Regions from separate parts of the Mesobacillus sp. MER 48 genome, predicted to be linked through region 4. Evidence: riboswitches for the same ligand, from Rfam matches in the RefSeq annotation. Region 4 holds a riboswitch; each other region holds the start of a gene.
The links. Region 4 has a riboswitch for S-adenosylmethionine ahead of metK (methionine adenosyltransferase). Riboswitches for the same ligand answer to the same signal wherever they lie in the genome.
Positions count from the first base shown of each region.

Region 1 (8,273 bases), on a different contig from region 4:
TCCTGCGCGATCATGACCTGGCGTTGATTGATACTCCGGGGGTCAACCGAAATAACTATGATAGGCATCCGCTCTATAATTACTTGAGATTTGCCGATAGTCTGCTGTTCGTTCTTAATGCGAGTGATCCTTTTACGGAAAAAGAAAGGGATATACTCGGGAAAATATCAGAGTTTTTCCCGGATCTGAACATTCACTTCCTGTTGAATAAGATTGATGTGATATACGGACAGCAGGAAGCGACGGAAGTTTTCGACCAGACATGGGCAGAGGTCAGCCAATACTATCCGGATGCAAAAATGTTCGCCTTCTCATCCAATTACGATAATGCCCAGCAGCTGAAGGATTTCTCCAATTTTATTAAAACAACTAGAAACGCAGTCGACCTTGACCAGGAACGCACTGCGAAACTGCAGTTCTTTGTCAGACGAGCGATCACGTATTTGCTCGATAAGCGGGTTGAAATTGAAAATAACCATATGGAGTCCATCAGTTGGAATGAAGAAATGGTCAGCAAGCTGAATGGTGCCATCAATCAGTTAGGCGATATTGAAGAGGAAAAGTCACGCTCTATCCAGAAGTCATTCCGTAAAATCAAGGATGAAACGCGTGCGGAAATCATCGAGAAGGTTCCAGAATTGCTGCGCAGCTGCTCTGACTTGGTGACGGAGGATAGTGATTTTGGTAAAATCCATTCGGAAATGGACCAGGAAATGAACAAGCGAATCGAAGAATATCTGGAAAAAACAGTATTGCCAAAGTTCCATTCCGATTTGAATGACTGGATCCAATTTTCGAAAGATGAGTTTGACCAGAGCCAGAATTATCTGGACGAAATGGCAGAGGGATTTAACTCGATGTACGGAGAAGAACGGATCAGCCTTGACTGTGACTTCAGGGTACTCGATGACTGGCGCCGTGACGGGGATCGAATGACGAATGGGGTACACTATGAGAAGGCTAACATCATGAATCGTTCGACCCCTCAAGCCTTTTTCCTGAAAAGCGCAGGAAAGCTGCTTGGCGTGCTGCCGCAAAACAATACGATGCTTTATAACAGGTATAAATCCTATCTGGAGACAGAGGATTATTATGAAATTGGCGTAACCATCGCCAAGAAATTCCTGCAGCAATTCGAGATCTTCGAGAAATCGATTGAACGCGATGTGAACTTGTTCTTCAAACAGCCTTTCATTGTTCTAGAAGAATCTGTAGAAGAAGCTAAGAACGAAATCGAACACGGTAAAAATGAATTGGAAAAATTGAGAGTCAACCCGGAATTGTACCGCGATCCATTGACGCTTTATGAAGTGAAACTTCGTCAGTCTGAATGGATGACCGCAGCGGGCAGAGGTTGATTTTGAAAAGAAGATTCCCGGATTTGGGGGTCTTCTTTTTTTTGAGACGCTTTTCTAGGAATATAAATTTAATTTTCATAATAGTATTGACAATATGATTACAGGAGTTTAAAGTAAAGTTTATCAATTTGCCAGATTAATTTAATAACGAAATTCTCTTATCAAGAGTGGCAGAGGGACTGGCCCTATGACGCCCGGCAACCGTTCCATCAGGAATTGGTGCTAAATCCTGCAAAACGATATGTTTTGGAAGATAAGAGAGGAATCTGACCTTTTCATCATTTTGCGTTCGAAACCTCTCTTTTCTGGAGAGGTTTTTTTATTTGGGTTAGCTGAGCAGACACATTAAGGGGGAAATGCAGATGAAAAGAGTTGGATTTAAAAAGGTGTTTTTAACGGCGGTGGCTTCAGCATTGCTGCTGACGGGCTGCGGCGGTGGAGAAACGAAGACGGCAAGCGGTCCTATTGAGGGAGTTCCGGAGCGTTTTGCAAAAGGTGAGGAAGTCAAAATCAAAGTCATCCGCAAGATTGGCGGAGATGATCATACTGCGCAGTTTTTAGCCGGAGCGAAGGCAGAAGGGGAGGCGCTTGGCTTCAAGGTGGACGTTTTCACCGCTAACGGAGATACAGCAAAATTCCATGACGCCATCAACCAGGGGCTGCAGCAGGACTATGATGGATTCATCATTTCCCACGGAGATGATGCCGCAACGGTTAATGATGTGAAAAAATTGACGGATAAGGGCAAAAGTGTCGTGACATTCGATTCAAATCCCGATCTGGCGCAGGTTGAAGGAGTCACACTTACTTCCCAGGATGACGAAGCACTGGCAACCCAGGCACTCGACCAGCTTGTGAAGGACCAAAATGGTGAAGCGAATATCGTTTACCTTTGGGTCGATGGCTTCCCGCCGATGGTCAGAAGAAATAAAGTTTACCAGGAAACGCTGAAGGCAAACCCTGGAATCAAAGAGGTTGAGAGATTTGGAGTTGCCGCAGCCGATACAAGTGTACAAACGCAGAATGCAGTTGCAGCGATGTTAAACAAACATCCAAAAGGGGAAATTGACTCAATTTTCGCGACATGGGATGCATTTGCGATTGGCGCAGCTCGTGCCATTAAGGAAGCTGGCCGCGATGAAATCAAGATTTACGGAATTGATGTTTCCAATGCTGACCTTCAGGAAATCCAGGGAGAAGGCAGCCCATGGAAATACACAGCAGCCGTTGATCCGAAGCTGATTGGTGAGGTGAATATGAGATTGCTGGCGAAAAAGCTGGCTGGCGAAGAAACACCTGCAGCTTATGACCTTGAAGCCTCACTGATATCACAGGAAGAGCTTCAGCAGTCAAAAAATTCAGTTAACATGGCCAACCTCGCAGAAATCATCGACGAATGGGGCAAATCGGATGCATTTTTAGAAGATTGGATGAAAAAATTGAAGGATCACTATAAGAAATAACCATTGAAAGGGTTGTCTGATAAGTTTTATAACGACTTTTTTAGCGACTTTTTCGATTATATAGCGAGTTTTCCAATTATATAGCGACTTTTTCGATTATATAGCGAGTTTTCCAATTATATAGCGACTTTATCGATTATATAGCGAGTTTTCCGATTATATAGCGAGTTTTTCAGTTATATAGCGAGATTCTAATTTTTATAGCGAACTAGAAATTCTGTGCGATTTTTTCCAGTTAAGAGAAACAAGACAGACACTCTCAAACAAAAGAGAGTGTCTGCTTTGCAGAATGGAAGGGAGGGGGAACACGGATGATACTTGAAATGAAAAACATCAGTATTGAGTTTCCCGGCGTAAGGGCGCTGAACGGTGTGGATTTCAATACGGAAACTGGCAGGATCCACGCATTGATCGGCGCGAACGGCGCAGGCAAGTCTACATTGATGAAGGTGCTTTCCGGCGCGCATGATCATTACACGGGAGAAATCCAGTTTGATGGCGAGTATGCGGAAATTAGGAAGCCAGCACATGCGCAAAAGCTCGGAATCCAGACAGTCTACCAGGAGGTCGATACAGCCATCATCCCGTCGCTTACAGTGGGCGAGAATATCATGCTCAATCAAACGGTTCAGAATTTGGACAACAGGCACTGGATGAATTGGAAGCAGTTGTTTCAGCAGGCAGAAGACATTCTTAAAGGCATGAACCTTAAGCTGCCTGTTAAAAAGCTTGCCGGGGAACTGACGCTCGCGGAAAAACAGCTTGTTTTGATTGCTCGCGCGATTTCAAGCAATTGCTCATTTCTGATCCTTGACGAACCAACCGCTCCGCTCAGCCATATCGAAACATCGGAACTGTTCCGGATTGTCCGCGATTTGGCTAGAAGGAATGTAGGGATCATTTTCATTTCCCACCGGATGCCGGAAATCTTTGAATTATGCGATGAGCTTACGATCATGAGGAATGGCGAGTTCATTGCAAAGAGGGAAACTGCGGAAGTAGATCCACCGCAGGTGATTGAATATATGCTTGGGCGGCGGATGGAAGATCAGTTTCCGGCAAGATCCAATACATTCGGTAATCAATTGCTTGAAGTGGCAGGCCTATCGGATGGGGATAAAGTAAGAAACACTTCATTCCATGTAAATGCAGGGGAGATTGTCGGGATTGCCGGCCTGGTCGGTGCCGGGAAGACGGAGCTGTGCAAAGCGCTTTTTGGCGCGTCACAAACCGTAAGCGGTACAGTGAGGCTTAATGGAAAAGAACTCAAACTGACGAGCCCGCATGCGGCAGTAAAAAGCGGAATGGCGCTGGTTCCGGAAGAGCGCCGTAAGGAAGGTGTCCTGGTAGCAGAATCGGTCAGCTCCAATCTGACAGCCGTCAGCTTAAAAAAGTTCTCCAAACTATTTGGTTTTATCGACCGGCGTTCTGAAAAGAACACAGCGCAGGAATACATAAAAGCTCTCGGCATCAAGACTCCATCAGAGTCGGCCAAAGTTGAAAACTTATCTGGAGGGAACCAGCAGAAGGTGGCGATTGGCAGATGGCTGCTTGCCGATGCCGATGTGTATATTTTTGACGAGCCGACAAAGGGTGTCGATGTTGGCGCGAAAAGAGATATTTTTGAGCTGATTGCGAAACTGGCAGCTGAGGGGAAGGGAATCATCTATGCTTCCTCAGAACTGTCAGAGATCGTCGGCATCACGGATCGGGTTTACGTGCTCTATGATGGTGAACCGGTCAAGGAACTCGAAACCGCCGAAACAACGGAAGAAGAACTATTATTTTATTCAACAGGAGGCAGATAGGATGGAAGCCAAACTCCCATTGCAGCAGGAAACGCCGCCGAAAAAGGCATTTGAGCTGTTCCAGTTCCTTTACAAATACGGGACGATCTTGACGATCTTTGTGCTGATCGCTGTCTTCGCGGCTGCGAACCCAAGTTTTATCTACGGCGATAATGTCATCAATATCTTAAGATCGATCTCCATCGTTACGATCATCGCGATCGGCATCACCATTTCCCTTACGGTGGATGGCTTTGATTTATCGGTCGGTTCTGTGGCCTCGTTATCAAATGCGGTTGTCATCTCGATGTTCGTCTGGTTTTCGCAGAACACCCTGATTGCCGTTTTATCCGCGATCGCGGCAGCCTTGATTGTGGGTGCACTTAATTCGCTGATGATCGTCAAGCTGAAGATTCCGGACATGCTGATGACACTTGCGATGATGTTCATTATCCAGGGAACGGCGCTGACGTATACAAAGGGCGCGACGGTCTCGGAAAACATGATCCTGCCAGATGGCAGTTTTTCAACAGGGGCAATCAGTCCATTTTTTGCAAAAATAGGGCAGGTTCCGTGGATTATTCTAATCATGGCTGTTGCCGTGATCATCGTCCATATTTTTCTGACCTATACAAAGCATGGCCGCTATATGTATGTCATCGGAGGGAACAAGGAAGCGGCGAGACTTTCAGGCATTCCGGTCAACCGCTATAAAACAGCTGCCTATCTGCTTTCGGCCCTATTCGCGGCAATTGGCGGAATCGTTCTGGCATCCCGTGTCATGACCGCAGAAATCAATGCGGGTTCGCCGTATTTAATGGATGCCGTGGCCGCTGCCTTTATCGGCTTTTCCGTCCTCGGGGCCGGCAAGCCAAACGCATTCGGAACCTTCATCGGGGCAGTGCTGATCGGCATTTTGCAAAATGGCCTTGTGATGATGTCCGTGCCATATTATGCGATGGATATCGTGAAGGGAACCGTGCTGGCCTTTGCCCTGGGAATCACGTATTATAAGCAGAAGCATTGATCGGCAAGTGAAAAAGCCGGATTTGGCAGCTACCCAAATCCGGCTTTTCCTTTTGTCAAACACTCATTCTTCAAAAAACGGCAAGTTCGCATAGTAATACATCCAGCCCATCATGATTCCGCCGCCGATCAGGTTGCCAATCGTCACCGGGATCAGATTATGGATCACACCCGCAAAGGTGACAGACTGAGGATCGTCGAGAACCATACTGATCGCAAAGGTACACATATTGGCGATGCTGTGCTCATACCCCGAAATGAAGAAGCAGTACACGAAAAACACCATAGCGAACATTTTTGCGCCGTCGCCCTTCATCGACATTGGCAGAAAGAAGGCCAGGCAGACGAGCCAGTTACAGAGAATCCCCCTGAAAAATAGCTCTGAGGTTGGCGCGAGTGTCTTTTTTTCAGCGACGCTCAATAAGAATCCATTCACTGAATGATCATCAAACAATCCCGTTGTGTAGATCAAAAAAGCAAACGCAGCGGCGCCGATGATATTGCCGATATAGCTGAAAATCCACATCCTTGTCACCTGCAGCCATGCCATCTTTTTCCTCAGTGCCACAAACGTATAGTAGAAGGTATTCCCTGTGAACAGGTCACCACCACCGTATGCAATCAGGATGATCGCAGCACCGAAGGTAATGGCAGCTATAGGGTAGGCAAAGGGCGAGTGTTCCATATAAAATGGATTCCCTGTCTTGAACGCAACAATTACTCCAAAGCCAATGAACATCGACGCCAAAGCCGCCCTTGCGAGATAGCGAATTTTGCTCTGCCTGAAAATCTTATGCTTTTTCAGGGCAAGTTTCTCAACCTCTTGCAGCGCTTGTACCTCCAAATTAAAACCACCTGTCATCAGTATGTAATAAGAGTATTCTGCCTCAAACTTACTCTCCTATGTAAATACTTCCCTGATTGCCGGGTGAAAAACAGTGCACTATGAAAAAAAGACTGAATCCGTTAGATCCAGTCTTTTTCCATATTAAAAAGTATCCCTTACGTATTGCGGATTCCGCTGCATCGAAGCGAACAGGACGAGTCCGCTTACAAGCAGAAGACCGCTCGTAAGGACGAACACCGACGTGAAACCAAGGTAACCCGAAAGGAAGCCGCCGAGCACAGGGCCGATGATGTTCCCGAAGAAGCGGAGACTTGTGTTATAGCCAAGCACTTCGCCCTGCATTGCGACCGGAGCTTCCTGCCTGATATAGGCAACCCTTACAGGGATGATGCCTCCGATTGTGATTCCTAGCATGAACCGGATCAGGACGAGCTGCCAGATATTCGTGACAAAGCCGCCTGGCAGATAGATGATCGCTGATAAAAACAGGAGGAGGACAAGGATTTTTATATAGCCAATTCTGTCTGCAATCTGTCCCCATTTCCGGGCCATCAGCAGATTGCCGAGACCAGCTGCCGAAAAGGCAATGCCAGAATAGAATGCCAGGTTTTCATGGCCATGCAGCTCACCGACATACAGGGAGAGGATAGGCTGGATGCTGAAATGGGCAATCTGCACGAGCATGGACATGAGCAGGACATTGACCATGATTGGATTTTTGAAGATATGCTGAAGCACTTCTTTGCGGCTGTAATTTGTTTTGCTGCCCTTTTTTATATCAATTCTATATTCCATGATCAGGAAAACAAGCAATCCGGACAGGATGATAAAGGCAGATGTTGATTGGAAGGTTGTCGCATAGCCTAAAGAGTCGGCCAGGACACCGCCGATCATCGGGCCAAGCAATGATCCTGTTATACTGCCTGTTTGCAGGGTTCCCAGTACTTTTCCGGCCTGTTCCTTTGGCGTCTGTGTTGAAACGAGTGCCTGTGATACCGGAATGAAGCCTGAAAACAAGCCCATGAACATTCTAAGTAAAAATAGCTGCCACACCGAGGAAGCAAAACCGAGCAGGAAGACAGATAATCCCATACCAAAGGCCATGAAAATCAGGATTCTCTTACGTCCGAATCGGTCTCCCAGCCTTCCGATGATGGGAGAGAAGAGAAAAGCTGTAACGAATGTGATGCTGAATGTAAGACCTGACCAGTTCTGGACATATGTTTCCGAAAAATCTCCAAACGACTCAATGTATAAGGATAGGAAAGGCATTACCATTGTCATACTGCCTGCGATGAAGAAATTGGCGAACCACATGATCATCAGGTTACGTTTCGCCTTTTGCTGCTGGGTCATACCATCAACACTTCTTTCTCAGTACGAATATTTCGCTTTTCTAAATATTATACCAAAATTTTGCTGTATTGAAAACCAATACAGCAAGCAAAGGCGGGTTTCTCGGATTAGCGGACCCACTCAAGCAATTCAATTCTATTGCCAAACGGGTCAGAAACATAAATCCTGTTTGCGCCTGGTAATTTGTCATCTTCGAGGTAATCCACTCCGGATCCAGACAGATGTTTCTTCAACTCTTCAATATTCTCCACTTCAAACGCCGGGTGGGCTTTCTTTGCAGGAACAAAATCCGCCTCGGCCCCAACGTGGATCTGGCAGGAGCCGAATTGAAACCAGGCGCCGCCGCGCTTTTTCAATTCAGCAGGCTTTTCGATCTCTTCAAAACCTAATATCCCACTGAAAAATTTCCTTGCCTGGTCTTCAGTGCCTTTCGGGG
Region 1 covers NZ_JAMAUR010000004.1:306,888-315,160, forward strand. The annotation lists gene M3593_RS16325 (dynamin family protein) at 1-1,358, shown strand, start outside; SAM riboswitch class I at 1,514-1,618, shown strand; gene M3593_RS16330 (sugar ABC transporter substrate-binding protein) at 1,721-2,821, shown strand; gene M3593_RS16335 (sugar ABC transporter ATP-binding protein) at 3,133-4,629, shown strand; gene M3593_RS16340 (ABC transporter permease) at 4,631-5,635, shown strand; gene M3593_RS16345 (formate/nitrite transporter family protein) at 5,699-6,478, opposite strand; gene M3593_RS16350 (MFS transporter) at 6,623-7,837, opposite strand; gene M3593_RS16355 (VOC family protein) at 7,945-8,273, opposite strand, start outside.
Region 1: another riboswitch for S-adenosylmethionine. It lies ahead of M3593_RS16330 (sugar ABC transporter substrate-binding protein); the one in region 4 lies ahead of metK (methionine adenosyltransferase).

Region 2 (8,273 bases), on a different contig from region 4:
TATTTAACTTTCCTTTCGATGACCTCGACCAATTGCTTTTTAACTCCCTCGATTGGAAGCTCATTTACAACAGGTGCAAGGAATCCATGGATGACAAGGCGCTCTGCCTCGTGCTGCGGAATACCGCGGCTCATCAAGTAGTAAAGCTGCAATGGATCAACCCGTCCAACAGAAGCCGCGTGGCCGGCTGTAACATCATCTTCGTCAATTAGAAGAATTGGGTTCGCATCCCCACGTGCTTTTTCGCTAAGCATCAGAACGCGTGATTCCTGCTCCGCATTGGATTTGGAAGCACCATGCTCGATTTTTCCGATTCCGTTGAATATAGAAGTAGCGCTATCCTTCACGACACCGTGCTTAAGGATGTAACCTTCTGAATTTTTCCCGAAATGGATGATGCTGGTCGTGAAGTTCTGAGTCTGTTCTCCACGTCCGACAACGACTGTCTTGATGTCAGAGTAAGAACCGTCACCAACCAGGTTGGTTACATTATCAGAAATGGTGTTACCGTCGTTCATCATGCCAAGAGCCCACTCGATCCGTGCGTCTCTGCCAGCATGGCCGCGGCGGTTCACATAAGTTGTAAGGCCTTCCGCCAGTGTATCAACCGCACCGTACTGGATTTTCGCATTTTGGCCAGCGATTGCTTCCGTTACGATGTTAACCAATCCGGTTACTTTGCCAGTAGTTGAGATATAGTTCTCGACATATGTCACAGAGCTATTGTCTTCAGCAACAACAAGCACATGGTTGAACAAGTTCGCTTCTGCATCATCATGCAGGAAGATCGCCTGGATTGGGCTGTTCAGTTGTACATTTTTCGGAACATAAAGGAATGCCCCGCCGTTCATGAATGCTGTGTGGAGAGCGGTCAAACGGTGCTCGTCGTTTTTCACAGCTGACATGAAGTATTTCTTCAGCAGATCACTGTATTCGCGTGCCGCTGTGAAAATATCAGTGAAAATAACGCCTTGCTCCTGCATTTCCTTGGAAAGCTGGAGGTATGCAGGCTTGTTGTTGCGCTGAACATACAGGCTGTTTTCCTTAGCTTCCTGGTCAACAAGTGCTTTTACTTCTTCAGGAAGCTCGTCGATGGATGAAAAAACATCGCTTTTAACGAGCAGCTTCTCGAATTGTGTGAAATTCCATTTATCAATCTTCGTCTTATCCGGTCTTGGCATAGAAAGATCTTCTGCTTTTGCAAGAGATTGCGTGCGAAGCTCGGTCAGCCATTCCGGTTCGTTCATTTCTTTTGAGAAGGAAGTAATGTACTCCTGGTCAAAAGCCCATTTCGTTTCCGTAGTCATTATAAATCCCCCCAACGCTTAAGCTTCTTGCCCAACTGTTTCGTCTTCGATGCCCAGTTCTTTCTTAATCCAGTCGTACCCTTCTGCTTCTAAGCGCTGTGCAAGTTCTGGTCCGCCAGACTTCACAATGCGGCCCTGCATCATAACGTGAACATAGTCAGGAGTGATGTAATCAAGAAGGCGCTGGTAGTGAGTGATAATCAAGCAGCCGAAATCTTCGCCGCGCATTTCGTTGATTCCTTTAGAAACAACCTTCAATGCATCGATATCAAGACCTGAGTCGATTTCGTCAAGGATTGCAATTTTTGGTTCAAGCATCATCAATTGAAGGATTTCGTTACGCTTCTTCTCACCGCCGGAGAAACCTTCGTTAAGATAACGCTGTGCCATATCAAGATCCATTTCAAGGAATTCCATTTGCTTATCCATCTTGCGGATGAATTTCATAAGAGAAATTTCATTGCCTTCGCCAAGACGGCTGTTCAAAGCAGAACGAAGGAAGTCAGCATTCGTTACACCGCTGATTTCACTTGGGTATTGCATCGCAAGGAAAAGACCAGCGCGTGCTCTTTCGTCCACTTCCATTTCAAGAACATCTTCGCCATCAAGAGTAACAGAACCGTTCGTTACTTCATATTTAGGATGACCCATGATAGAAGAAGATAAAGTTGATTTACCAGTACCATTCGGTCCCATGATCGCGTGGATTTCTCCACCTTTAACTTCAAGGTTCACACCTTTTAATATCTGCTTGCCTTCAATCTCAACCTGAAGGTCCTTAATTGATAATACAGATCCTGCCATAATAATACCTCCGTCAATATAGAAAAGATTTTAAGCCGACTATTGCCGTCTTTAACTCTATTCTCATTTTATTCTCATTACAATCTTATAACAAATGAAAAGTGTTAGCAACACCTTAGAAGTGGAAAGAGGAATATCAAAAACTGTAGATTGTTGACAAATTCTTTAAAAGATTTTTGGCTCATGCCGAGTGGGGAGGAAACGACCGGGCAAATGCATTTGCCCGCAGCGTTTCATTCCCACTCGGCAGCTTTTCAGCGTAAGCTGAAAAGCCAGTGAAGCGTAAGCTTCACGCCAATGAGCCAAAAATCAGCACAAATTAATTTAGAATCATCTCATCAAGAATCCTTGGTTTTCTCTAATTACTTCTTTTAACTTCCCGCCACCGCCTTTCAGCTTAGCTGAAAGGCGACAGCAGGGTTCGAACACTCCATCTACATTTTACCAGACCAAGCACAGCAAAGCAGGATATCCCGCTCACAGCCTGTACATCATTTTATTTTTACCTTCTGTAGGGAAAAAATGTACTGGATAGCCTATAGACAGTTATATCAGTTTGATTTAATAAGCAGGAATGTAAATTTAACGCAAAGACAATTCAGATTCAGTCAGCTTTTCACTTCTTGACTCAAAACCTGTCTAGATTATGAGGGATTATTGAAAGGTTTGCATGCTAATCCCTCTAAGCTGTCAAAATAACGAGCGTTTCTTGACTGCTTTCCTTCCTCTCGCCCCAAACCTGTCAAAATAACGAGCGTTTCTTGACAACTTTCCTTCCTCTCGCCTCAAACCTGTCAAAATAACGAGCGTTTCTTGACAACTTTCCTTCCTCTCGCCTCAAACCTGTCAAAATAACGAGCGTTTCTTGGCAGCTTTCCCACCTACCGCCTCAAACCTGTCAAAATAACAGGTTGAACAGGGAGATCCAGTCCCATCTCTCGACAAGCCTGATTTTCTAGTTTCAAACATCTTCATTCTTAACATAAATAATAAAGAAACCAGTGCAAAAAATACACTGGTTCCATTTTTCTTCTATTATATATCCCATCGCTTACGAGTGGATTTTTCTATCCAGGTCAGCGACCATCCGTTGGCTTTTGATATAATCTTGCTCTCGTTTTCTTTCGACTTCCATTCTTGCGTCATGGTTCATGCTGTAGACCTCGTAACTAATTCCATGGGCTCCATGCATCGCTTTTTCCATTTCACTTGTGTAGTTCAGTTTTAGCTGACTAATAGTGAATCATCCCTTCGGTTTTTCGCTTTTAACAAAGCGTTTTTTTGTTATTGCAATGGTAACACCTTTTGTTTACCACTATCAAAGCGTTTAAAACCGTTAATTTTTGGATGTAATGGAATGTGGAGTCCTATGGAGGGTTCACCTCTGTCATTCTTAGAATACTGGCAATATCCTCCCAAATGAAGCCTTTCCTGTTAGCCAGCAGTCAATTAATCTGACTACAACAGCTTTTACTGCTTCAAAGTATTCAATTCTGCCATGGCTTCCTGAACAAGCGTGACTGCCTGGCTCATGGCCGCCCCGCCGCCAAAAGCCGCTGTCACACCAACCGCTTCCAAAATTTGTTCTTCAGTGGCTCCCTGATCCAGGCAGCCTTTTAAATGGTAAATGATGCAGTATTCGTCCTGGGAATACAAAGAAATCCCCAGCGCGATTAACTGCTTTTCTTTTTGTGTCAATGTCCCTTCCTGAAAACACACTTCTGTAAATGCGTTATAATGTCTTGCAAGCTCCGGCATTTTTTGCGTAAAAACGCCCAATCCCTGTTTATATTCATGAAGAGCTGCTTCTGTTGAATTCCGAGGTTCATAATGATGCTCCATTACCTACCACTCCAATCTACTTTTTTCTCGGTTAGTATGTTAAATTTCAGAGTGGGTTATGCGGCAAAAAGAAAAGCAGGCTATTCGCCTGCTTTCCAAAGGTTTATTCTTTTACTGGCACGACTGCACCATCATATTTTTCAAGGATAAAGTCCTGGATTTCTTTAGAATGAAGGACTTCTACAAGCGCTTTGATTGCCGGCTTGTCTGCATCGCCTTCACGAACGGCAATGACGTTCACGTAAGGAGAATCACTTTCTTCAATAGCGATAGAATCCTTCAGTGGGTTCAATCCAGCGTCAATCGCGTAGTTTGAGTTGATTAGAACGGCGTCGCCTTCACCATTGTTAAAAATCTGTGGAAGCAATGCTGCTTCGTATTCTGTATCGAACTTCAAGTCTTTAGGGTTTTCTGCGATATCGTCAATTGTTGCTTTTACTTTTTCCACGCCGTCTTTAAGAGTGATCAGGCCCTCTTTTTCAAGCATTGTCAAAATACGGCCATGGTCTGCTACTGAACTGCTCATAATGATATGCGCACCTTTTGGCAGGTCCTCAAGTGTTGTGTAGTCCTTTGAATAAACACCGATTGGCTCGATGTGGATTCCACCCGCATTTTCAAACTTATAGCCGTTTTCAGCCATTTGTGATTCAAGGTAGGGGATGTGCTGGAAGTAGTTCGCATCAAGTTCTCCTGAATCTAACGCCTGGTTTGGAACAACATAGTCATTGAATGTCTTGATTTCCATTTCAAATCCTTTTTCTTCAAGAAGCGGTTTTGCCTCTTCAAGGATTTCAGCATGAGGTACGTTTGAAGCACCCACTACGATTTTCTTGCTTTCTTCCTTGCCGCCTTCTGTTTTTTCCTCAGATGAACCGCAAGCTGCAAGTCCTGCTGTTAAAACTAATACTAAAAGTGATAATAGCCATTTTTTCAATTTCAATCTCTCCTTTATCTTTTGTCTAATTTTCTTGTAATGGAATCTCCAATAATCTGGATTAAAAATACGATGATCAAAATAATGATGGTCGCCATCAGTGTGACATCATTCCGGCTCCTTTGGAATCCTTCCATGTAGGCAAGGTTTCCAAGACCGCCTGCGCCGATGACTCCAGCCATCGCCGTATAACTTACGAGCGCAATCGCTGTGACTGTGATGCCTGACACCAAGGCAGGCATTGATTCCGGCAACAGAACCTTCCAGATGATGGTCGTCGTTTTTGCTCCCATGGATTTTGCTGCTTCAATGACTCCCTTATCAATCTCACGCAAGCCGATTTCAACCATCCTTGCGTAAAATGGTGCTGAACCGATAATCAGTGCTGGCAAGGCGGCATTTTCGCCAATCATTGATCCAACGATGAATTTTGTAAAAGGAATCAGCAGGACGATCAAAATGATGAATGGAATCGACCTGAAAATATTTACCACTGCGCTTAGTACGACATTAACCGGTTTGTTTTCCCATATATTGCCCTTTGAGGTCAAAAAGAGCAACAATCCAAGAATGGCTCCAATTATAAAGGTAGCAACAACGGAAATGGCACTCATGTATAGTGTCTCAATTGTCGCCTCCCACATGCGGTCCCAGTTAACATTCGGGAATAAAGTTTCAGCCATTCGAAATCACCTCCACGCCGACTTCATGCTGGCCGATAAATTCAATCGCACGGGCCAATTCTTCCTCTTCACCATCAAGATGGATGAATAAGGTTCCATATGAACCGTTTTGTGTCTGGGAAATCTTCCCCTGCACAATATTGACGGTGATGGCGAATTGGCGGATCAGATTGGTGATCAGCGGCTGCTCAGCACCTTCGCCTACGAATGTCAGCTGGATGACCCGTCCTTGCGGATATCGCTCCAGTAAATGGTCTACCGTTTCCTTTGTTTCCTCCGGTTCAGTCACCTGCTGGACAAACCTTTTCGTAATTGGCTGCTGCGGGTTCTTGAACACATCCAATACTGGACCAGTCTCAACGATCTTTCCGCCCTCCATGACCGCAACCCGGTGACAAATCTTACGGATGACATGCATTTCATGAGTGATCAGGACAATGGTAAGTCCCAATCTCTTATTGATATCAACGAGAAGATCCAGGATCTGGTCGGTCGTTTGCGGGTCAAGAGCTGACGTCGCTTCATCACCGAGAAGAACTTTTGGATTATTCGCCAGTGCCCTGGCGATACCGACTCTCTGCTTCTGCCCGCCGCTTAATTGAGAAGGATAAGCATCGCCGCGTCCCTCAAGACCGACAAGCGTGATCAATTCTTTTACCCTTTTGTCCCTCTCAGTTTTAGGCACTCCTGCGATTTCAAGAGGGAATGAAATATTTTCTGCAACCGTCCTTGACCAAAGAAGGTTGAAATGCTGGAAAATCATGCTGATTTCCTGTCTTGCTTTCCTTAATTCCGCACCCTTGATCCTTGAAACTTCCCTTCCTGCCACGACGACAGAACCCGAAGTTGGGATTTCAAGTCCATTCAACATGCGAATCAATGTGCTCTTACCTGCGCCGCTGTATCCAATGACGCCAAAGATTTCGCCTTCTTTCACTTCAAGGTTGACATCATCAACCGCTTTGACTTCGCCTTTTTTTGAAGGATAAATCTTTCTGGCCTTTTTTATCGTGATCAATTGACTCCCCCTCTTTTGCAACAACCATATTCTTAACTCAAAAAACCGTTGAATCTTCCATCCTAATCAGAAGGTTATCAATCTAGTTTCCCATTCCCTGCCCGTAAAAATTCAAACTTCAGGTAAAATGGGGTGCACCTTCCTGGAATAATATGCTCTTGTGAAACTCACGTCAGAACCGAACATGGTCGATTCTGGCATTAAAAAAGCCTTTCTGCAAATAAGCAGAAAGGCATAGTAATTGGCTGTATCCTTTCTCTCATCTGCCAAAGCCATCAGCTTTGAGTGAATTGGCACCGTTTCAGATAAGCAAGCTTACTGACGGTTGCCGGGTTTCATCGGGCACTTCCCTCCACCTCTCTTGATAAGAGTACGCTATTAAATTTTAAAATCGGTTTTTAGTTACGAAAGTGATTGTAGCACGGAACAAAAATGGGTGTCAATAAAATTATTTTCAAATACCTTTTGGAAGGTACTGGATATTAGGTTCTCGCCGTGACCCCTGGTACTCCAGTAGCTTTTTCAATTGCCTGCTCCAGGTCTTCGATGATGTCATCAACGTTTTCAATTCCGACAGAAAGACGGATTAAATCTTCTGGAACTCCCGCTGCCTTAAGTCCGTCTGAATCAAGCTGCTGATGAGTGGTGCTTGCAGGGTGGATGACCAGGCTCTTCGCGTCACCGACATTCGCAACATGGGACCAAAGCGTCAATGAGTTAATCAGTTTTGCTCCAGCTTCCCTGCCTCCCTCGATGCCAAAAACTACAACTGATCCTGCACCTTTTGGAAGGTATCGAACTGCCAATTGCTTATCAGGGTGAGAGTCATGCCCCGGGTAGGTGACCCAGGTAACAGCAGGATGTGCCTCCAGGTAGCCAACTACTTTAAGCGTATTGGCGACATGCTCTTTCATGCGGACATGCAATGTTTCGATTCCAAGATTGAATTGGAAAGCACTCTGCGGGCTGATGGCCGGACCAAGGTCGCGAAGCAGCTGAACCCTGGCCTTTACAATATAGGCTGCTGCCCCTATCGCTTCACTATAAACAATGTCATGGTAACTGGAGTCTGGCTCATTGAAACCAGGGAACTTCGGGGATCTCCAATCAAACTTGCCACCATCCACAATGATTCCGCCCATGACTGTGCCGTTGCCTAAAAGCCACTTGGTAGCCGAGTGTATCACGATGTCTGCGCCGTGTTCAATCGGCCGGCATAGATATGGAGTGGCAAATGTGTTATCAATGATCAACGGAACCCCAGCTTCATGGGCAACATCGGCAACTGCTTCAATGTCTAAAACCCTGAGACTTGGATTTCCGATCGTTTCCGCATAAACCGCCTTCGTTTTTGGTGTGATCGCCTTCCTGAAATTCTCCGGGTCTTCAGGATCCACAAGGTGGACATTAATCCCATATTTCGGCAAGGTTACAGCAAATAAATTATACGTCCCTCCGTACAGATTAGAGGCTGCAACGATTTCATCCCCTGCATGGGCAATATTCAGAATCGCCATCGTGATTGCTGACATCCCGCTTGATAAGGCAAGTGCACCTACTCCTCCTTCAAGCAGGGCGACTTTTTCTTCCAGGGCTGTCACGGTTGGGTTGTGGATTCGCGAGTAAATGTAACCAGGCTCCTTGAGTGCGAACAAATCGGCTGCATGATCAGTGTTTTCAAA
Region 2 covers NZ_JAMAUR010000003.1:43,900-52,172, forward strand. The annotation lists gene sufD (Fe-S cluster assembly protein SufD) at 1-1,307, opposite strand, end outside; gene sufC (Fe-S cluster assembly ATPase SufC) at 1,326-2,111, opposite strand; gene M3593_RS24365 (YuzK family famiily protein) at 3,163-3,315, opposite strand; gene M3593_RS11720 (carboxymuconolactone decarboxylase family protein) at 3,582-3,953, opposite strand; gene M3593_RS11725 (MetQ/NlpA family ABC transporter substrate-binding protein) at 4,057-4,890, opposite strand; gene M3593_RS11730 (methionine ABC transporter permease) at 4,905-5,573, opposite strand; gene M3593_RS11735 (methionine ABC transporter ATP-binding protein) at 5,566-6,591, opposite strand; SAM riboswitch class I at 6,848-6,962, opposite strand; gene M3593_RS11740 (O-acetylhomoserine aminocarboxypropyltransferase/cysteine synthase family protein) at 7,074-8,273, opposite strand, start outside.
Region 2: another riboswitch for S-adenosylmethionine. It lies ahead of M3593_RS11735 (methionine ABC transporter ATP-binding protein); the one in region 4 lies ahead of metK (methionine adenosyltransferase).

Region 3 (8,273 bases), on a different contig from region 4:
GTTGGTACTACAACTTAATAATAAAAATATATTAGTTGATTAGTCAATAAATTCTGACTTCTTTTTCCGGAAAAATCCTCTGTTATATTCTAACGTTGTTTTTCTCCTGTTGATTATAGTGGAAAGCTTAAAGATTCCTCCGAAAATATAAACTCTTTTTTATCCTGCATGGGCAGGTTCGAGGATGCAAATTCAATGTTCTTCGAGCTTAGCTGGTCAGAGGAAACCTGGCAGGAGTAAACCCTCTTAGAAAGCTCAGGGCACGACCCCGAAAATTGGAACGCCTTGAACGAAAATCTCCTGTCTTGCCATTTTTTAAAATAGGAAGTTTCCTGTCAAAGCTTCAACACCTCCCCTAAAATTTTCCCAACATAATGGTTCGACATTTTTAGACTTAATTATTGTAATCTTCAGATAACTAGAGTATAACTATGATAATCTACTAATTTCTAGTAGCTAGAATTTGATTTTAGGAGGAGTTTATTTGAAGAAGAAAGTCGTTTCATTAAGTTTAACAGCAAGCTTGGCCTTGAGCGGATTGGTTGCAGCTTCGGGCTTTGCAGCACCTTCGGAAGATTCAGCATCCAAGAAGTTCACAAAGAGCCATGGAACACAAGAGTTTGTTGCAGGCAAACTTACAAACCCATCCGATAAAGCAGCTAAGGATGTTGTTCTTGGCTATTTGAAAGCTTCTAAAGGTAAATATAGTCTTAGTGCCAATGATAGTTTCATAGTCAAATCACAGGAAGCAGATCAGCTTGGCGGAGATGTAGTCCGCCTGCAGCAAGTATACAATGGTGTACCTGTTTGGGGAGCTAACCAGGCAGCGAGAGTGGATGAAGCTGGAGTCCTTCAAGTCTTCAGTGGTACTGTCAGCAAAGGATTGGGCGAAAAACTGGTAAAGGCTTCAAATAAGAAGTCACAGAGAGACGCCATCGCAACAGCCGAAAAAGATCTTGGCTTCAAACCAGATTACGAAGCAGCTCCATCTGCTGAATTGGTTGTTTATCCTGCAGAGGATCAGGCTGTGTATGCCTATCATGTAACATTGAACTTCCTCAGTCCGGAACCAGGCAATTACCAGTACTTTATCAATGCAGTAACAGGCGAAATTATCAATAAGTACAATGCGATTCATACTGCCGGCAAAACCAATCCATCTTTAACTGGTACAAATACCGTTGGATCTGGTGTCGGAGTACTGGGTGACCAGAAATCATTGAACACTCTACTTTCAAATGGTTCTTATTACCTGCAGGACAATACTCGTGGAAACGGCGTTTTCACATACGATGCTAAAAACCGTCAACTAACTCCTGGTACCCTTTGGGCCGATGCGGACAATAATTTGAATGCATCATATGATCGTGCAGCAGTGGATGCTCACTATTATGCAGGTCTGACATATGATTACTATAAAAACAAGTTTGGCCGGAATTCGTATGACAACAAAGGAGCAGCACTGAAATCCACAGTTCACTATGGCAGAAGTTACAACAATGCTTTCTGGAACGGACAGCAAATGGTTTACGGGGACGGTGATGGCACAACCTTCATCCCTCTTTCCGGAGGTCTTGATGTTGTGGCGCATGAATTGACTCACGCTGTGACAGATTTCAGTTCTGATCTGGTTTACCAGTACGAATCAGGCGCACTGAACGAAGCGATTTCCGATATCTTCGGCACACTCGCTGAATTCCATGACAACAGAAATCCTGATTTCGAAATCGGCGAGGACATCTACACACCTAACACGGCTGGTGACGCGCTGCGCTCAATGAGCGACCCAACTAAATACGGCGACCCTGATCACTATTCCAAGCGTTATACTGGAACTTCTGATAATGGCGGAGTCCACACAAACAGCGGAATTATCAACAAAGCAGCCTACCTTCTTAGCCAGGGCGGCACACATTACGGTGTGACGGTTTCAGGAGTCGGTACTGAAAAAATGGGTGCAATCTTCTATCGTGCAAACACAGTTTATTACACATCTTCAACAAACTTCAGCCAGGCACGTGCAGGAGCTGTACAAGCTGCTAAAGACCTTTATGGGTCAACTTCTCCAGAGGTCGATGCAGTCAATAAAGCTTTTGAAGCAGTAGGAATAAATTAATAGCTTGATATTCAGTCAGACTGGCTCTTGTTTTAAGAGAGCCAGTCTTTGTTATGTATCTCTTTTGAAATGCAGTTACTTTCCGATTGAGGTCAAAGCCGCATTGGTGCCCTCTTTTAAAGATATCCTGAACTTTTGGTCACCCATAACCACTTGTGGTGCTCATTTTTATAGAATTGCTGAATTTTAGGTTACCAATCCTCCCTGTTATCCCTCATAATCCTCCAATTAAGACAAAATCCTTTTTGTGATACAAGTCATAATCGATAAACGCTTTTGATGGTCATCATACCGCCGTGATTTTCCCCCAATTACTTCACCGCTTTAAATAAATGATTGACAATCTTCTATAACAGCGTTAATATTTAGAGAAATTTAATAATTCAATTTTATTTAATCTTATCGAGAGAAGCTGAGGGTCCTGGCCCTATGAAGCTTCAGCAACCTTCAACATTGTTGAAAAGGTGCTAATTCCAGCAAGTTTTTAAAAACTTGGCAGATAAGAAGTTGGCTAATATTTTAAAAGTCTTCTTCTTTAGAAGGCTTTTTTGTTTTTAATTTTTATTTTCGCAATTACGCTGGTAGTTTACTAGTTTAAATGCGAGGATTTAAAACAAACATTGCCTCCTGCCTCCTGCCGAAAAATTAAGGAGTGAGTATATTGGTGAAAATTGATACGAAGTTAGCACAGCTTGGCAATCGAAGTGAATCTGCAACTGGTGCAGTCAATCCTCCTATTTATTTAACAACAGCGTACCGTCACGAAGGGATCGGCCAGTCCAGCGGTTATGATTATGTTCGCACCGGCAACCCGACTCGCGAAATTTTGGAAAAGGCGATTGCCGATCTTGAAGAAGGTGACCGAGGATATGCCTGCAGCTCGGGAATGGCGGCAATTTGGACGATTCTTACGTTATTCCAGTCTGGAGATGAATGGATTGTCTCAAAAGATTTGTACGGAGGTACTTACAGACTACTTGAGCAGGGGTTCAAAAAGTGGGGATTACATAGTACGTATGCGGACATGTCGAATTTAAATGAAATCAAACAAGCCATCAACCAAAATACGAAGGCGCTGTTTGTGGAAACGCCGACAAATCCGTTGATGGAACTGGCTGATATCCAGGCCATTGCGGAGATTGCCAAAGAGAACGGGATACTGCTGATCGTGGATAATACCTTCTACACTCCCCTTCTCCAAAAGCCTTTGACTTCAGGCGCAGATATTGTGATCCACAGTGCCACGAAATATCTTGGCGGCCATAATGATGTGCTTGCAGGTTTGATTGTTGCGAGGGGTGAAAAAATTTGTGATTCCCTCTCCCTGCACCATAATGGGGGCGGAGCGGTGTTGAGCCCTTTCGATTCCTGGCTACTTCTGCGCGGCATGAAGACATTGTCATTAAGGATGGAGCGGCATGAGCGGAATGCCAGAGCACTGGTTGAATTCTTGGAGAATCATGATTCTGTAAAGGATGTCCTTTATCCAGGCAGAGGCGGAATGATTTCATTCCGAGTACAGTCTCCTGCCATCGTCAATCCATTTTTGAAAAATCTATCCACAATCACTTTTGCTGAGAGTCTTGGAGGCGTTGAAAGTTTCATTACCTACCCGGCTACTCAGACACATGCGGATATACCTGCAGAAGTCCGTGAAAAAACAGGTGTTTGTGATAGGCTCCTGCGATTCTCTGTTGGAATTGAGAATCACGAAGATTTAATTGATGATCTGGAAGCGGCTTTTAAAAAGGCATATGAGGAGGCTAAAGTTAAATGAGCCAACCATATACCTTCGAAACCCAGCTGCTGCATAATAAATATAAGGTGGATCCTGCAACTGGCGGAGTGAGTGTTCCAATCCAGCATGCTTCTACCTACCATCAGCCTTCGATTGATCACTTTGGAAAATATGATTACAGCCGCAGCCTCAACCCTACCAGAGAAGCACTCGAGGATATAATCGCTGAATTGGAGGGCGGTGTAAGGGGATTTGCCTTTTCATCAGGAATGGCTGCGATTTCAACTGCATTTATGCTGCTTTCGCAGGGAGAACATGTGGTCATCACCGAGGATGTTTATGGTGGTACATACAGAATGGTAACACAGGTTCTGAATCGTTTTGGAATTGAACATACGTTTGTGGACATGACAGACCTGGATGCCGTGGAACAGGCTGTCCGCCCTAACACTGCATTGCTGTATGCAGAAACACCTTCCAACCCGTTGTTAAAAATAACGGATATTCGTGCACTTAGCTCAATTGCCAAAAAGCACGGAGCATATACTTTTGTGGACAATACCTTCATGACTCCCTACCTGCAGCGGCCATTGGATTTAGGAGCCGATATCGTGCTTCATAGCGCCACAAAGTTTCTGTCCGGCCACAGTGATACCGTTGCTGGCCTGGCTGTTGTAAAGGATGAGCAATTGGCAAACAGGCTATATTCACTTCAGAACTCCTTCGGCGCGGTCCTCGGAGTCCAGGATGCCTGGCTGGTGATGAGAGGAATTAAGACATTATCTGTAAGAATGAACCAATCCCAGGACAGTGCTAGAAAGATTGCACAATTTCTAAAAGGTCAGCCTTTGATCAAAAATGTATTTTATCCTGGACTGGCAAGTCATTCACAGTCGGATCTTCAATCCCAGCAGGCGGGTGGTCCAGGAGCTGTCCTTTCATTTGAGTTTGGAAATGAAGGCCTCCTTCCTGGATTTATTGATTCCGTTAAGTTACCGGTTTTTGCAGTCAGCCTTGGGGCTGTAGAGTCTATCCTCTCTTATCCTGCAAAAATGTCACACGCAGCGATGCCGCCGGAGGAACGCAAGCTAAGAGGAATAGGTGATGGTCTTCTCAGGCTTTCAGTGGGGCTTGAAAACGCTGATGACTTGATTTCTGATTTCCAACAGGCTTTGTACGGATTAGAAACGGCAGCTGCATATAGGGAGGGATTATCATGAGTTTCCTGAAACGTATGGAAAATGAAATTTTGATAGCGGATGGTGCAATCGGTACCCTACTCCATTCCTACGGAGCAGGTACCTGTTTCGAAGAGTTGAATCTCTCTCAGCCAGAAGCGATTGTAAAAATCCATAAAGCCTATATGAACGCTGGAGCCGACCTGATCCAGACAAATACTTATGCTGCCAATTATATAAAACTCGAAAGATATGGACTTGAAGACCAGGTGAAGGAAATCAACAGCGCTGCCGTCCGGCTCGCGCGTCAGGCTGCTGGAAGCGAAGCTTATGTCCTTGGCACGATGGGAGGCAATCGCGGAATCAGGCCCTCGGCCATCCCCATCGAAGAGATCAGGAGAAGCTTCAGGGAGCAGCTCTATTGCCTGCTTCTTGAAGGCGTGGACGGACTGTTGCTTGAAACTTTTTATGATATGGAAGAAATCGAGACAGTACTTGAAATTGCCAGAAAGGAAACAGATTTGCCGATCATTGCCCAGGTATCTCTCCAGGAAATAGGCATCATGCAAGACCAGACCCCTCTTCAGGAAGTTTTCGATAGACTGGAAGAGCTAGGCGCAGATATTGTCGGGCTTAATTGCAGATTAGGTCCCCACCATATGATTTCAAGCCTTGAACAAATCGAGCTTCCGTCAAAAGCGTTCCTATCTGCGTATCCAAATGCTGGTTTGCCAGCTTACACAGATGGGAAATTCCATTATGAGGGAGATCCGGAATACTTCAGGAAGTCCGCCCGAAGCTTCCGTGATCAGGGCGTCAGGTTAATTGGAGGATGTTGCGGAACCACCCCTCAACATATTGAAGCATTAGCTGATGAGTTAAAAGGATTGCAGCCAGTAACGGATAAGAAAATAGCAGCAAAAAAAGCCAGGGTTTTGGTTGCTCCAGTAGATGTTAAAAGGCCAGAAGCTCCACTTCATGATTTAGTAAAAGAACGTCCTTCTGTGATTGTCGAGCTGGACTCTCCGCGGAAACTTGATACGACCCGCTTTTTTGAAGGTGCGAAAGCTTTAAAAGAAACAGGAATCGATGCCCTGACACTGGCGGATAATTCACTTGCATCACCAAGAATTTCAAATGCAGCTATCGGTCATCTGGTAAAAGAAAAGATAGGAATGCGGCCGCTCGTGCACCTGACTTGCCGTGATCGAAACATTATAGGGCTGCAGTCGCACTTAATGGGGCTGCATACCCTTGGCCTTCATGATGTCTTGGCGGTTACCGGAGACCCCGCCCGTGTGGGTGATTTTCCGGGAGCCTCTTCTGTTTTTGATGTTTCTTCCTTTGAATTAATAGAGATGATCAAACAGTTCAATTCAGGACTCTCCTACTCTGGTAAAGATTTAGGCCAAAAAGGCGCCTTTTCCATCGGTGCTGCCTTCAATCCAAATGTGCGTTCCATTGATAAGGCTGTCTTGAGGATGGAAAAGAAAATCAGAGCCGGTGCCGATTATTTTATTACCCAGCCGGTCTACTCAGAAAAAATGCTTTTGGCAGTCCATGAAGCCACAAAGCATTTGGATACACCAGTCTATATTGGACTGATGCCGCTTACGAGCAGCAGGAATGCAGAATTTCTCCATAATGAGGTTCCTGGCATCAAGATTTCACAGGAAATACTCGAAACGATGGCGAAATTCAATAATGAACCCCTTCAATCCAAGAAAGAAGGCATTGCTATCACGAAGGGTTTGATTGAGGCTGCAGCTGAACTATTCAACGGAATCTATTTAATCACCCCTTTCATGAACTATGAAATGACTGTCGAATTATCTGGATATGCCAATGACTACAGCAGCCTTCTAAAGAGGAGGAAACAAAATGTCAACCTTGTTAATTGAGCAGATGAAGCAAAAAATCCTCATCATGGATGGTGCAATGGGAACAATGCTCCAGCAGGCTGATCTTTCCGCAGATGATTTTGGCGGTGAAGAATTCGAAGGCTGTAATGAAATCCTGAATCTTACTGCACCCGAAGTGATTGAACATATACATCGTGAATATTTCGCTGCCGGCGCAGATATCGTAGAAACCAATACATTCGGTGCCACCAGTCTGGTCCTTGACGAATACGGTTTAGGCCATAAAGCTTATGAAATCAACAAGAAAGCAGCACTGATTGCCAGGGCCGCCGCAGATGAGGCATCTAAACCTTCCCAGCCCCGATTTGTGGCTGGTTCGATGGGACCGACAACGAAAACATTGAGTGTTACCGGCGGTTCTACTTTCGAAGAAATGTCGAAAGCATACGAAGAACAGGCTCTCGGGCTGATCGATGGCAAGGTGGACATGCTGCTTCTTGAGACCAGCCAGGATTTGCTTAACGTCAAAGCAGCCTATAGCGGAATCAAGCAGGCTTTCGAACAGAGCGGCAAAGAACTTCCAATCATGATTTCTGCCACTATCGAACCGATGGGAACTACACTTGCCGGCCAATCGATTGAAGCATTCTATATTTCGGTTCAGCACATGAATCCAATTGCCATAGGGCTGAACTGTGCAACAGGCCCTGAATTCATGCAAGAGCACCTTCGCTCTCTGTCCTCCCTCTCCCAGTCAGCAGTCAGCTGTTATCCCAATGCAGGACTGCCGGATGAAGAAGGTCAATATCATGAAACACCTGATACCCTTGCACAGAAACTATCCGACTTTGCCACACAAGGCTGGCTGAATATTGTCGGTGGCTGCTGCGGTACCACTCCGGCCCATATAAAGGCGATCTCGGAAAAAATGAAAGAACGTGAGCCAAGGCAGACAGAAGTAAACCAGCTTCACATGGTATCTGGAATCGAACCGTTCATCTATGATGATCCAACATTAAGACCAATCATGGTTGGTGAACGGACAAATGTTATCGGTTCGCGGAAATTCAAGCGCTTGATTTCTGAGGGCAAAATAGAAGAAGCAGCCGAAATTGCAAGAGCGCAGGTTAAAAATGGAGCACATGTCATCGATATTTGCCTGGCGGATCCTGACAGAGATGAACTTCAGGATATGGAACAGTTCATTAAGGAAGTTGTCAAAAAGGTGAAGGTTCCGCTGGTAATCGATTCGACTGATGATGCAGTCATTGAAAAGGCTCTAAGCTATTCTCAGGGTAAGGCAATCATCAACTCAATCAATCTGGAAGATGGCGAGGATCGCTTTGAATCAGTTGCCCGACTGATCCATAAATATGGTG
Region 3 covers NZ_JAMAUR010000001.1:33,857-42,129, reverse strand. The annotation lists gene M3593_RS00210 (M4 family metallopeptidase) at 485-2,116, shown strand; SAM riboswitch class I at 2,513-2,622, shown strand; gene M3593_RS00205 (methionine biosynthesis PLP-dependent protein) at 2,778-3,893, shown strand; gene metC (cystathionine beta-lyase) at 3,890-5,074, shown strand; gene M3593_RS00195 (bifunctional homocysteine S-methyltransferase/methylenetetrahydrofolate reductase) at 5,071-6,933, shown strand; gene metH (methionine synthase) at 6,914-8,273, shown strand, end outside.
Region 3: another riboswitch for S-adenosylmethionine. It lies ahead of M3593_RS00205 (methionine biosynthesis PLP-dependent protein); the one in region 4 lies ahead of metK (methionine adenosyltransferase).

Region 4 (8,273 bases):
ATATCATGGGTGACCAAAATCGCTGTTTTTCCAAACGACTTGAATGTATTTGAAACCAGGTCCTCGAGCTTCAATTTCGTTTGATAATCGAGGGCGGAAAACGGTTCATCGAGCATGAGCAGCTTGGGTTCTGTTGCCAGTGTCCGCACCAGGGCCACACGCTGGCGCATCCCGCCGGACAGCTGTTTAGGATAAAGTTTTTCTACATTCTCCAGCCCCATCTGTCCCAGCAGCGCTAAAACTTCCTCTTTTTTTGACTCTTCCAATGTTCCGCTGATCTTTAATCCTAGCAATATATTTTCCTCAATCGTTTTCCAGGGGAATAAGTAATCCTGCTGCAGCATGTATCCGGTCTGGTTCGAAGCCTCTTTGACAGATTTCCCTTCGAGTTTTACCTTGCCGTCAGAAGGTTCGATCAGCCCTGCGATAATCGAAAGCAGTGTCGTCTTGCCGCAGCCGCTCGGACCCAGGAAGGAGACGAATTCCCCTTCCTGGACATCGAGTGAAATGTCATTCAGCGCAGTGACAGCGGATGTTTTTGTAAAATAAGTGTGATGAATCCCTCTTAATGTCAAAAAGTCCATTAGGCTGCAACCTCCTGTTATTTCATGACTTTTCCTGCCACTTCTGTATTGACTAAAGTGTCATGGCTGACTTGCTTAGGAAGTTCCCCGGCTTCATCCATGATGGCCTGGAGATTGTTCCACTCTTCCTCATCAAGGATTGGGTCAGTTGCGTATGAACCCTGGCTCTTATAACGGTCAACCACTGTTTCGATCAGCGCTAAATCTGTATCTTTAAAGTATTCCTGTATGGCTTCAGCGGTTTCTTTGGCACTGTGGGAATCGACCCATTTCTGTGCTTTGTAAACGGCACGGGTGAACTTTTCAATCGTTTCCGGGTTTTCCTTCATGTAGCTTTGTTTTGCCATGAATGTGGTATAAGGTACATGACCGGATTCAGTACCGAATGATGCGACGATATGACCTTTGCCTTCTTTTTCAAACATGCTTGCCTGCGGCTCGAATAGCTGCACAAAGTCGCCGGTTCCGGAAGCAAAGGCATTTGGAATATTGGCGTAATCAATATTTTGGATCATCTTTAAATCTTGTTTCGGATCAATATCGTGTTTTTTGAGCACGAATTCACCGACCATTTGCGGCATTCCGCCTGTACGCTGTCCGAGATAGGTAGATCCCTTCAGCTGATCCCATGAAAAATTGTCGATCTTCTCTCTGGAAACAAGGAAGGTGCCATCCGTCTGGGTCAGCTGGGCAAAGTTGATGACCGGGTCGTTTGAATCCTGGGCATAAACGTAAATGGAAGTTTCCGAGCCAACTAGTGCAACATCTGCCGCATTCGAAAGCACGGCGGTCATTGTCTTGTCGCCGCCCCAAGCTGTAGTGAGCTCGATTTTCAGTCCTTCTTCCTCAAAAAATCCTTTGGCAAGGGCAACATATTGAGGAGCATAGAAAATTGAACGAGTTACCTCTGCCACTTTAACAGTCTGTACCTTGTCTTGACTGCAGGCTGCAAGAGGTATAATAAGTATGGCAACCAAAAATAAAGCAAAACCGGCTTTGAACCATTTTTTCATATAGATGCCTCCTAAAATCTGTCTTAAATTGGGCTTACGATAATGTATGAGGAGAGAAAAAATGTGTGAATGCCCAGTAGCAAAATAGAAAAAAATTCATATAAGAGGAGTGATGACGGTGGACAATGACGGTCAAATCATATCAGCATATAAGTTTCCTTCTCCCAACCCAAAAGTCGAACTTGAAATGGTTACTTATTTTGCAGGCGGGCTGCGTGTCAAAGGGCTGCTGGCAAGACCGGCTGAAGGAAGCGGGGCAGAAGGGTTCCTTTACCTTCGTGGCGGAATCAAAAATGTCGGGAAGGTGAGGCCAGCCCGGATTGCCCAATTCGCTTCCGAAGGCTTTACGGTTTTTGCTCCTTTTTACCGTGGCAACCAGGGTGGTGAAGGGGATGAAGATTTTGGCGGTAATGACCGTGACGATGCCTATGCCGGCTTTAGGCTGCTTCAATCACTGCAAGGGGTTGAAAGGGTTCATGTCTTTGGGTTTTCCCGAGGCGGTTTGATGGCTTTGCTGACTGCCATTCAATTTCCGGAGACAGCCTCAGTTGTCACCTGGGGCGGTGTAACCGATATGTTTTTAACCTATGTGGAAAGAAAAGACTTGCGAAGAATGATGAAAAGGGTAATTGGCGGATCGCCGAAAAAAGTGCCGAATCGATATAAATTCAGGACGCCCTTATACGAAATCGAAAACCTTGAAGCACCTGTGCTGCTGATCCACGGCCGCAATGACCGCAATGTGTCGGTTGAACACTCCTATCGGATCGAGAAACGGTTAAAAGAGTTGGACATGCCTGTCGAAAGCTGGTACTTTGATGAATATACGCACTATTTTCCACCGGTGATGAACCGGAAAGTGGTCAACGATTTAACGAATTGGATGAAATCACAGCCGCAACAATGATAAAATGAATTTGAAGTTACTTGCGAATAGGAGCGAAAAATGATGGGGATGCCATTAGAGTTGAATACAATGATCGTGACAAAGGGCCGCGAAAAAAGGCTCGAAGACAACTTCTTCTCTTTGAAAAAGGAAGGCTACAGGCTTTATCCAATTGACATTCCAGTAGAAGTCAAAAAGACGATCGAAGGCGACCTGACTGGAACAGGAGTCATTTCAAAGGTCGAGTGGACAGAAAATGAAACAACCATTACGTATCAATTAGTTTCCTTGAACTCTACAAACTGAGCAGGGCACATACTGTGCTCTGTTTTTTTTGAATAGGGCTGGTGCTAGCTGTTAGAAAAACAATCAAGTGTGCAAAGTGTATCTTTATTGGTGCCCTGTTTTCGGATGGAACGGGAATTTAGGTCAGCAAAGGGCTTTATTGGTGCCCTGTCCTACAAGGGAACGGGATTGTGGCTTTGCTCAATATAAGAATCCATTTATGAATAACAAAATAATAAAATCAAAGGCCATCTCTTTTCCAGAGATGGCCTCGATCAAATTCTTATTTAACGGTTGGTCCGCCTTTTTCTTCGATTTCAGACGGTACGTTTGTGAACTTTTTGAAGTTGTCACGGAACTGGTCTGCGAGTTCGTTTGCTTTTGCGTAGTAGGCTTCCTTGTCACTCCATGTTTTGACTGGCTGGAGGACATCGTCAGGTACACCTGGTACGTGCAGCGGGATATCGAGGCCAAAGATTTCGTCTTTGGCGGTTTCGACGTTGTTCAGTTCGCCTTCAAGTGCTGCCTGGACCATCGCGCGAGTGTACGCCAGCTTCATGCGGCTGCCGGTTCCATACTCTCCGCCTGTCCATCCTGTATTCACGAGGAATACCTTTGCGTTGTGCTCATCGATTTTTTCACCAAGCATTTCCGCGTACCTTGTGGCTGCAAGCGGAAGGAATGGAGAACCGAAGCATGTTGAGAATGTTGCCTGTGGTGAAGTGATGCCGCGTTCTGTTCCAGCAAGCTTCGAAGTGTATCCGCTCAGGAAGTGATACATTGCTTGTTCCTTTGTCAGCCTGGCGATTGGAGGCAAGACTCCGAAAGCGTCAGCTGTCAGGAATACGATTGCGTTTGGATGCCCCGCTATGCTTGGGTCCACGATGTTTTCGATAGCCTGGATCGGATAGGCTGCACGAGTGTTTTCTGTCAGGCTGCCGTCATCATAATCGGCCACGCGTGTTTCGTCATCGACTACGACGTTCTCAAGAACAGATCCAAAGCGGATTGCATCAAAGATTTGCGGTTCTTTTTCCTTGGACAAGTTGATGCATTTCGCATAGCAGCCGCCTTCGATGTTGAACACACCATTAGGTGACCAGCCATGCTCATCGTCACCGATCAAACGGCGATTATTATCAGCAGATAAAGTTGTTTTGCCTGTGCCAGATAGTCCGAAGAACAATGCTACATCCCCTTCGCGGCCTACATTCGCTGAGCAGTGCATCGAAAGGATTCCATTTTCCGGAAGTATATAGTTCATCACGGAGAAAATCGATTTCTTCATTTCGCCCGCATATTCCGTTCCGCCGATCAAGACGACGCGCTGTTCGAAGGAAACAATGATGAATGTTTCTGAGTTTGTTCCATCAACCTCTGGATCTGCTTTGAAAGTAGGAGCCGAAATGACCGTAAACTCGGATTCATGCTCAGGAAGCTCTTCCTCAGTCGGACGGATGAACAATTGATGGGCAAACAGGTTGTGCCATGCGTATTCATTGATGACCTGGATTGGCAGGCGGTATTTCTTATCCGCGCCGGCGAATCCCTTGAATACGAAAACTTCCTCTTTATCTTTAAGGAACTTCAATACCTTATTATATAGCTTCGTGAAGGATTCCTCGGAGATCGGCTGATTGACCGAGCCCCAGTCAATTTTGTCTTTCACGGATTCTTCTTCGACAATGAATTTATCTTTAGGTGAACGGCCAGTATATTTACCAGTAGTCGCTCTTACTGCTCCAGTTGATGTCAGAAGCCCTTCGTTGCGGTTCAGGACCTTTTCGACAAGCTGGGGCACAGATAGCTGTACCTGTACATTGCTTCCTTTTAATAATGCTGAAAGTTCATTTGATATTCCTACAACGTTCATCGGAGGATACCTTCCTTTTTTATAGATTCAAAATACGTATATCAACTTTCGAGAATCCAGTTCCAGCGCCTGACCGCTCGAGTCGCTTGGCTAGTGTCGCCTCCTAGAAATTCAGAAACTTCAACTCCGCCCGCCGAAGCAAAAAACGCTTCATTGCCGGAGTCTCCAGTTTCTGCGTTTCTGGGCAGACGGCTATACTTTTCGATTTTGGTCTGCCCAATGAAGACAAAAAACGACTTCGCTGGTCAGCCTCCAACGCTTGCCGCGGCAGGTCAAGGCGCTTCCACTTTTCTTGAAAGAATGATAATTTGTAAGTGTTTACATCTCGGTAATAGTATAACACATTGCTTCAATTAATCTATACTAATGATGAAAAAATTACCTTGTACCTAACTTGCGTTATATAATTCTTTCTTTATATAGTCAAGTAATATGGGTTGGTTTGACAACTTTTTATTTTAAGGCTCTGTTAAACAAGACTGTTGATTTTTGTTCCAGGCGCTTCGCTTTCCGCGGGGGAAGAATTATGAAAAAGCTCAAGTGCCAGCTTTTTCAAAGACCAAATTCTTCTTGGCTGGCGCTGAGCCTCCTCGTCGCTTTGCTCCTGCGGGGTCTCACCTAACCAGCTGCGCCCGCAGGAGCCTACGCGCCTTCCACTACAATCAACAGGTGTAAAAACAACATTGGGCTTTAACAGAGCCTATTTTAAAGAAATGGTTTCAACAACAATCGACATTTTTGTCGAGAAAATGATTGACATGGCCAGACAGGTTCGTTATGATTTTGATTTGAACGGATACTCTCTTATCCCGAGCTGGTGGAGGGACAGGCCCAATGAAACCCAGCAACCTGCAAACGAGAAAAACAGCCTAAGAATCAGCTGATCTTTTCCGGGCAAAGGTGCTAACCTGACGCAAGGGAATTGCCCTTGAACGATAAGAGCGAAAGGCGCGGTTAAAGCTAAAACCTTTCCTCACAATTGGAGAGGTTTTTTATATTGCTTTTTTCTGTCCGATGCATAGAAATGCAACTGGACTGCCTTCTTTGGTGTCATTGCTCCCGTGGGTGAAAATTAGGAAAAAAAGAAATTCACCATGAATCTTAAACAAATTTTTCTAATAAAAACTCAGCGTTTATTTCATACTACATAGGGAATGAGTACCGTATCAAACCGAGGTTTGTATTGGGACAGCCTCGATCAATTTTTATACATGAGGGAGGAACTCAGATGTCAAACAAACGCCGTTTGTTCACTTCTGAATCAGTAACAGAAGGCCATCCGGATAAAATTTGCGACCAGATTTCTGACGCGATTTTGGATGCGATCCTTGCTAAAGATGCTAACGCACGTGTTGCTGCTGAAACATCAGTTACAACTGGCCTTGTACTAGTTGCAGGCGAAATCACAACATCTACATACGTAGATATTCCTAAAATCGTACGTGAAACTGTCAAGGAAATTGGCTATACTCGCGCGAAGTACGGCTTTGACGCTGAAACTTGCGCAGTGTTAACTTCCATTGACGAGCAGTCTGCAGACATCGCGATGGGTGTTGACCAGGCTCTTGAAGCACGTGAAGGACAAATGTCCGATGCAGAAATCGAAGCAATCGGAGCTGGCGACCAGGGCTTGATGTTCGGTTTTGCATGTAATGAAACGAAAGAGCTTATGCCGCTTCCGATTTCATTGGCGCACAAAATTTCCCGCCGCCTGACTGAAGTGCGCAAGGAAGAAATCCTTCCATATCTTCGTCCGGACGGAAAAACTCAGGTAACGGTAGAATACGATGAGAATGACAAGCCAGTCCGCATCGACACAATCGTTATCTCAACACAGCACCATCCTGAAGTTTCGCTTGAGCAAATCCAGCGCAATCTTAAAGAACATGTCATCAACCCTGTCGTACCGGCAGAGCTGATCGATGAAAACACAAAATACTTCATCAACCCAACTGGCCGTTTCGTAATCGGCGGACCACAGGGTGACGCAGGTCTTACTGGCCGCAAAATCATCGTTGATACTTACGGCGGATACGCTCGCCACGGCGGAGGCGCATTCTCTGGTAAGGATCCTACAAAAGTTGACCGTTCAGCTGCATACGCTGCGCGTTATGTTGCGAAAAACATCGTCGCTGCAGGCCTTGCTGAAAAAGTTGAAGTTCAGCTTGCTTACGCAATCGGTGTTGCCCGTCCGGTATCTATCTCAATCGATACGTTCGGAACAGGCAAGGTAAGCGAAGATGTATTGATCGATGTTGTTGAAAACAACTTCGACCTTCGTCCAGCTGGAATCATCAACATGCTTGACCTGCGCAAGCCAATCTACAAGCAGACAGCTGCATACGGACACTTCGGCCGTTCTGACGTTGACCTTCCATGGGAGCGTACAGACAAGGCAGAGGCACTCCGCACTCAGGCTCAAGGTAAATAAAAAGGAACAACGGGAGTTGCATAGAAATATGTAACTCCCTTTATTATTTGCCGTCTAATTAGGGAGCGCCAGATATTTTCAAGGTTTGCACCTGGTCCAAAAGGTGTAAAATAAAGTATTACCTTAAATTTCCCTCAGATTTTACTGCAAAAATTTTGCGTTTAATGGTAGTATTAGATGGTATGTTTTTTGGAAGTAAAATTACTGGAAAATCACAATAAATTTTTTCTGAAATGGAGAAGGTGAAGTACATAATGTGTGGCTTTATCGGTTGTGTACATGAAAATGCACAGGAATTCAGCAGCGATGATAAGCAGCTGTTCAAAAATATGAATGACATCATCACCCACCGCGGGCCTGATGATGATGGGTATTTCTATGATGAGCATATCCAGTTCGGCTTCCGCCGTCTGAGCATCATCGACCTTGAGGCTGGCCATCAGCCATTGACTTATGAAAATGAACGCTATTGGATCATTTTTAACGGGGAAATCTACAACTATCTCGAACTTCGTGAAGAGTTGATTGAAGAAGGACTGACTTTCGAAACGCACTCTGATACTGAAGTCATCATTGCCCTATACAGCCACCTTAAGGAGCAGGCTGTAGACAAGCTGCGCGGAATGTTCGCATTTGTCATCTGGGATAAGCAGGAACAAGTCCTTTACGGTGCACGTGACCATTTCGGCATCAAGCCATTCTTCTATTTTGAAGATGAAAATCGCACATTCTTCGGTTCTGAAAAGAAAAGCATTTTGCTTGCGCTGCAGAATGATGTGATTGATTATAAGGCACTGCAGCACTATTTAACTTATCAATTTGTCCCAGAACCTAATACAATGTCTGAAGGCATCTACAAGCTTGAGCCAGGGCATTATTTTACAAAGAAAATCGGTTCACCTATGGAAATCAAGCGTTATTGGAAAGCGAGCTTCTCGCCAATCCAAAAATCTGAGGATGAATTCACGAAGGAGATCAGGGATGTCCTGTTCGAATCGGTGAAAATCCACATGCGCAGTGATGTGCCGGTTGGTTCTTTCCTTTCCGGCGGGATTGATTCTTCTATCATCGCATCGATTGCGAAGCAATACCATCCTGGAATCAAAACATTCTCTGTCGGATTTGAACAGAATGGCTTCAGCGAGATTGACGTCGCCAAGGAAACGGCTGATCGACTCGGTGTTGAAAATATCAGCTATGT
Region 4 covers NZ_JAMAUR010000009.1:22,338-30,610, forward strand. The annotation lists gene M3593_RS20885 (ABC transporter ATP-binding protein) at 1-584, opposite strand, end outside; gene M3593_RS20890 (ABC transporter substrate-binding protein) at 602-1,597, opposite strand; gene M3593_RS20895 (alpha/beta hydrolase family protein) at 1,716-2,504, shown strand; gene M3593_RS20900 (DUF2584 domain-containing protein) at 2,547-2,789, shown strand; gene pckA (phosphoenolpyruvate carboxykinase (ATP)) at 3,052-4,641, opposite strand; SAM riboswitch class I at 5,443-5,583, shown strand; gene metK (methionine adenosyltransferase) at 5,870-7,072, shown strand; gene asnB (asparagine synthase (glutamine-hydrolyzing)) at 7,327-8,273, shown strand, end outside.